Regions from separate parts of the Flavimarina sp. Hel_I_48 genome, predicted to be linked through region 2. Evidence: riboswitches for the same ligand, from Rfam matches in the RefSeq annotation. Region 2 holds a riboswitch; the other holds the start of a gene.
What was found. Region 2 has a riboswitch for thiamine pyrophosphate ahead of thiM (hydroxyethylthiazole kinase). Riboswitches for the same ligand answer to the same signal wherever they lie in the genome.
Positions count from the first base shown of each region.

Region 1: another riboswitch for thiamine pyrophosphate. It lies ahead of pnuC (nicotinamide riboside transporter PnuC); the one in region 2 lies ahead of thiM (hydroxyethylthiazole kinase).

Region 1 covers NZ_JPOL01000003.1:206,932-210,119, reverse strand. The annotation lists gene P162_RS16830 (DUF421 domain-containing protein) at 1-268, opposite strand, end outside; gene P162_RS16825 (BLUF domain-containing protein) at 1,072-1,488, shown strand; TPP riboswitch at 1,715-1,828, shown strand; gene pnuC (nicotinamide riboside transporter PnuC) at 1,900-2,487, shown strand; gene P162_RS16815 (acyl-CoA dehydrogenase) at 2,456-3,188, shown strand, end outside.
Region 2 covers NZ_JPOL01000002.1:991,404-994,591, forward strand. The annotation lists gene htpG (molecular chaperone HtpG) at 1-1,379, shown strand, start outside; TPP riboswitch at 1,728-1,820, shown strand; gene thiM (hydroxyethylthiazole kinase) at 1,872-2,678, shown strand; gene thiE (thiamine phosphate synthase) at 2,662-3,188, shown strand, end outside.

The DNA of each region.
Region 1 (3,188 bases), on a different contig from region 2:
TTCGTATGGCCAGTGAAAATATCGATTGAAAGGCTACAATGCCTCCTAAAGCAATAGCTCCCTTTACCATAGATTGCCCTGTGTTCATTACTACCGCAGCAAGTATTGATCCAATAGCTATTGTAGAAGCGAAATCAAAACTTGACATTTTAGCAAAAGTTCTCAGTCCTGAAATACGGGTTATAATTATAATAATAGAAAATATGACCAGAATGGATACAAGTACCTTGACGAGAATAGGAAAAGCCGCATAGATCCAATTTTCCATAAAATTATTTTAGTAGTTGGTTATTAAAATTGATTTACTTTTTTTTAGTAAGATACGTGTAGGTGTAAAATGCCACCTGAGCTATTGTTGTTACTGTAAAAATTCTACTTATTACTTTGCGTGTCTTTTTTTTCATAATATCTATTTTAAATTAATAAAGGGCAATACCCTGTAATATACCTGCAATTTACCATGTCTATTGAAGAATGAATATTGGTTTAGCAATAATTTAGTATGTTATAAAATAATAAATATTTCAAAAAAGCGATTTTGAGCAATTTGCCCAGTTATTTGATTTGGTCAAACGAATCAAATACAAATAATTAAAAAGGTATCTTCAGTATTTTACTATTTTCGTTCTAAGCTGAAAAGGTCTTAACGTTGGGCACTTGTCCAGATTAAATAAGCTTATGACATTCAAATTTGCACACTCTTACACATGTATAAGGTAAAAACGCACATTCTATCATTAAAAACGCCCAATAATTAAATCAGTTTTATAGATTTTTGTTTTATTTAAGAAAGGTATGAAATGAGACGGCTATTCGTATCAAAGAAATTTTATAACCTACATACTTTGATTACCGTATTTGGTATACTGATTACTTTACCCTACTTCGGTTTTACAGGCACATATATGGTCTCTGTTTCTTAAATTATTTCTTATGATACTATGCATTCATAAGTTTGAATAATAAGAACCTAAAACATAATATAGTTTAAACATGTCTTTTTCCTTTTTCAAATAAGTAGGTATTGGATATTCTTAAGCTTTGAATAAATCAAGAAAGAGCGCTATTTTAATGAATACTATACCATCTTTACATACTATATGCTATAAAAGCAGATCCATATCAACGCTTACAGAAGAATCTATTGACGACTTGCTCGCAAGTACTCTTAAAGCCAATAGCAAACGCGGTATCAATGGCGTTCTTCTACATTCTTTTGGTAATTTCTTTCAGGTACTTGAAGGAGAAAAAGAACAGATCAATTTACTATATGATCGTATAAAACAAGACCCAAGGCATTACGATGTATTTGAAGTATTTAATAAGCCTTCTTCAAAACCTGTTTTTACAGAATACAGTTCGACATTTTTGACACCTACGACAAATATTGATTTAGAACATATACGTAAATACCTAAAAAAGCACTCCCTTTCAACCACAAATGATAAAATTGAGCGACTTTTAGGCCCTTTCATGTTTTTCGATTAATTGTTTTCAGGTTACCGTAGAAAATCATTTAAGAGAGAATTAGCGCAAATACAGATTTTTTAGTCAAAACCAATCGTATACAATTCCGGTAAGTGTATTCCTAATTTCTGAACTCTTTTACCTAAATTGAGTTTGCGCGGAAATCTATGTTCTAGGGATTATAATTAAAAATAGTATTCAATTAACGTTAGTAAACTTGTCAACATCTCTATTATGTTATAGATTTACTCTTGAAATGGGGTGCTTGCCACAAAGGGCAGGCTGAGATAATACCCAAGAGCTGTCAAGTTCTAGACCTGATCCAGATAATGCTGGCGTAGGGATATGATTACCACGATCCTTTGCAATTTCTTTTGCGATAGTGTTCTCCTCATTTCACCTGGTTTTAATAATTGTGAAAGAGGTTTTTCTATGCATTTTACTTGGTTACAAATTATAGGGACCATCTTTGGCGTCGCGCAGGTATTACTTTCGCGCAAAAATAGTGTCCACAATTACCTCTTCGGTATTGTTTCAATTTTGATAGGTATGTGGGTTCTTTATCAGTCCCGTTTGTACGCAGATATTTTGCTCCATCTTTATTATCTGGTGATGAGCATTTATGGTTGGTACTATTGGAATTTTGGCGGAGATAAAAAAGAGGCAACCATATCCTGGTCAGGTAAAAACGAACATTTCAAAGCGGCCGCCATAGTATTCTCCTGCTTCCTTATGATGAGCTACTGGCTTCTATACCATACCGATTCTGACGTGGCCGTATGGGATGCAGCCGTGAGCGCCTTTGCATGGGCGGGAATGTGGCTAATGGCCAAGCGGAAGATAGAAAACTGGATCTATCTTAATATAAGTAACCTCATTTCGATCCCTTTATTGATTCACAAAGAACTTTATATCTATGCGGGCCTGACTGTGTTTTTGTTTCTCGTAGGGACATCGGGCTTTTTTAAATGGAAAAAACTATTAAAAGATGACCACAGCAAACGACTTAAAAGAGCTTAGGGAAAAATGTTTTAATGCCGAAATATTTCCCATCGAAATCCTGGAGTGGATAGCAAGTAAGAACTTGTGGAATATCTGGGTACCCAAAGCTTACGGAGGCAAAGAACAGACCCTTTCGGAAGGACTGGATACTTTACGAAAATTGGCAAAAATAGATGGCAGTCTGGGCTGGACGGTGACTTTGTGCAGTGGGGCCAATTATTTTATAGGTAACCTGGAGCATGAGGTGGCACATGAACTTTTTATTGACACAGAAGAAGCTACCTGTATGGGTGGGAGCGGGGCGGTAGGTGGGACCGCTTCTAAAGAAGGTGAGTTTTATATTGTTTCGGGACGCTGGCCTTACGCTACGGGTGCTGCTTACCTTACGCATTATACTTTAAACGCGCGCCTTTTTGAGAATAAAAAACCACTCACAAATAGCGATGGTTCTCCTGTAATACGGTCCTTTATCATTCCTCAGGAAAAGGTAACGTTGATCAAAGATTGGGACAGCATGGGTCTTCGGGCTTCTTCGACCAATTCATTTGCGATAGAGGAGGTACGTATTGATAAAAGATTCAGTTTCAGCTATAATGAGCAGCATCTTGCGTATCCTATTTACAAAATTCCATTTAAGCTTTTCGCAGATTTGACGCTTTGGGTAAACTATATTGGTATGGCCGAACATTTTATCGAGGCTACCACTTCCATGTTATCTA
Region 2 (3,188 bases):
TGCACATTGCAGATGATAGCGAAGAATTCTTGAAAAAATCAAGGATTCAGGAACTTTTGAGCAAGTACAACAAGTTCATGCCTATCCCAATTAAATTTGGTACCACAGAGGAGGAAATTCCTTTGCCGGAAGATGCCGCGGAAGACGCAGAACCTGAAACTAAAACCGTTGATAATATAATCAACAATCCCAACCCGGCGTGGACCAAGCAGCCAACAGAACTTGAGGAAAAAGACTATAAAGGTTTTTACCGTGAGCTGTATCCCATGCAATTTGAGGAGCCGCTTTTCCACATTCACCTGAATGTTGATTATCCTTTCAACCTTACAGGGATTCTTTATTTCCCCAGGTTAAACCAGGACATGAATGCACAACGTGACCGCATTCAGTTATATCAAAATCAGGTATTTGTAACGGATAACGTTGAAGGTATCGTTCCAGAATTTTTGACCATGTTACGTGGTGTGATTGATTCTCCTGATATTCCGCTTAACGTTTCCCGTTCCTATTTGCAGGCTGATGGCGCCGTAAAGAAAATAAGCAGCTACATTACCAGAAAAGTTGCTGATAAGCTTAACCAACTCTTTAATGATGATCGTGCCGATTTTGAGAAAAAGTGGAACGATATTAAAATCGTTATTGAATATGGTATGTTGAGCGAAGATAAGTTCTTTGAAAAAGCCCAGAAATTTGCACTTTACCCTACCGTAGATGGAAGCTTCCATACTTTTGATGAATTACAGGAAAAAATAAAGGAAAAGCAAACCGATAAAGATGGCAAACTGGTCGTGCTTTATGCTTCTGAACAGGATAAGCAACACCAATATATTAAAGCTGCAAAAGCAAAAGGTTACGATGTATTGCTTCTTGATTCTCCAATAGTTCCGCACTTGATTCAAAAGATTGAAGGTGAGAAGGAAAATATAAGTTTTGTACGTGTAGATGGTGACCACGTTGACAATCTGATCAAAAAAGATGAAGACCAGATTTCTAAACTTTCTGATGAGGAAAAGGAAACTTTAAAAACAACGCTTGAGGAAACTATCGCAAATAAGTCCTATAATGTGCAATTACAGCCTATGGATAGCGGTTCTGCTCCCTTTATCATCACGCAGCCAGAATTTATGCGTCGTATGAAAGAAATGCAACAGACCGGCGGCGGTGGTGGCATGTTTGGTATGGGCAATATGCCAGATATGTACAACCTTGTGGTAAATACTAACCATGAACTGGTTTCCGAAATTCTAAATACCAAGACCAAGAAAAAGCAGGAACGTTTGATCAAACAATCCCTTGATCTTGCTCGTCTTTCTCAAGGTCTATTAAAAGGCGCAGAGCTTACTGATTTTGTAAAGCGCTCCTATGATATGATCAAATAAATTAGTTTTTATTTATTTCTCAAAGCAGCCCCGAAAATTCGGGGCTGCTTTTTTTTGCCTACTCTCCAAACAAAACAGGTTTTTCAGATTCTAAGATCAGAAAAGTTCTTGTAGCGTTCTCTATTTCATAAAACCTGTGATCATACGTATTATTCCTTTTTTGCATTTTAATTTTAGTAAACTGTAAACGCTATGATGCAAACCATCTTGCCATTTAAATATTCCATAAATATCGATTAAATGGTAAAAATGAGGCAGATTTTAGTTAAAAACGCCTGATTTATGTTCAAATTTCCTTGAAAAATTACCGTGAAATGTGATTTTAATTTACCTGAGATGTTTAATTTTGAGTGGCTTTAGGGGTATTCTGAAAAGAATTGAGACAGTCCCTTTGAACCTGAATCGGTTAAGACCGTCGTAGGGAAAAGTTTATAAACTTCTTTTATCATAAAGAGGTTCCTTCAGCCATTTTTCTAACTAAAAGAAACAATGATGAACGAGAACCTTTGGAACAACATTAAACTTCTCAGAGAAAAGTCCCCGTTGGTGCACAACATCACAAATTATGTGGTGATGAACAACACGGCAAATGCACTTCTTGCAATCGGTGCTTCCCCTATCATGGCGCACGCCCATGAGGAAATGGAAAGTATGGTGAACATCTGCCAGGTGCTGGTGGTCAATATTGGAACCTTAGATGAATACTGGGCAACTTCTATGATACTAGCCGCTAAACACGCAAATACGCTCAAGAAACCGTGGGTTCTGGATCCCGTGGGCGCAGGCGCCACTCCGTATCGCAATCAAGTCCTGACAGATCTACTAAAACTTCAGCCAACGATCATTCGAGGGAATGCCTCTGAAATACTGGCCCTTGCCAAACACAATACCACGAACACAAAAGGCGTGGATAGTTCCGCGGAAAGTAGTGAAGCCATTGAGGCTGCCAAGGTTTTAAATGACAAATATGGTAGCGTGGTCTGCGTCTCTGGCGCAACAGATATTATTCTGGATAACCAACGGGAAATCCACCTCAAAAACGGCCACGAATTGATGTCAAAAATCACCGGAATGGGTTGTAGTGCCACTGCCATTGTTGCGGGGTTTGCCGCGGTCATCCCTAACAAAGTCGATGCAGTGACGACCGCGATGGCAATTCTGGGCGTTGCTGGGCAATTAGCCGCGCAAGACAGCAAGGGTCCAGGGAGTTTGCAAATGCATATTCTTGACAAGCTTTATAATCTCACAGAAGAAGAATTTAATTCCACTTTAAAATTACAAGTTGAACGTAAGCAATAAGCAATTTCCATTTAAGCTCTATTTGGTACTTTCGGAAGAGGCGTGCATTCATAAACACTTTCTCCAAGTTGCAGAAGAAGCGGTCAAGGGAGGAGTTGATGTTGTACAACTACGGGAAAAGAACTGTGACACATTGGTTTTTCAACAAAAGGCGCTTAAGCTCAAAGAACTTTTGGAAACCTATGATGTGCCACTGATCATCAATGACAATTTAGAGGTTGCTATAAATGTAAACGCCTATGGAATCCATGTGGGCACTTCAGACATTCCACCATCCAAAGTAGCCCAATTATGGACAAAAACGCCCTGTATTGGCTATTCTATAGAAGATTTGGATCAGCTGACAACCAGGGAAACGGCGGCAGCGGATTATCTGGGTATAAGTCCGGTTTTCAAAACATCCACAAAAACCGATACCATCATAGAATGGGGCCTGGAGGGAATTAATAAAATAAAGAGTTTGACGGATAAACCTTTAGTGGCCATAGGCAACATGAACGCTAAAAATGT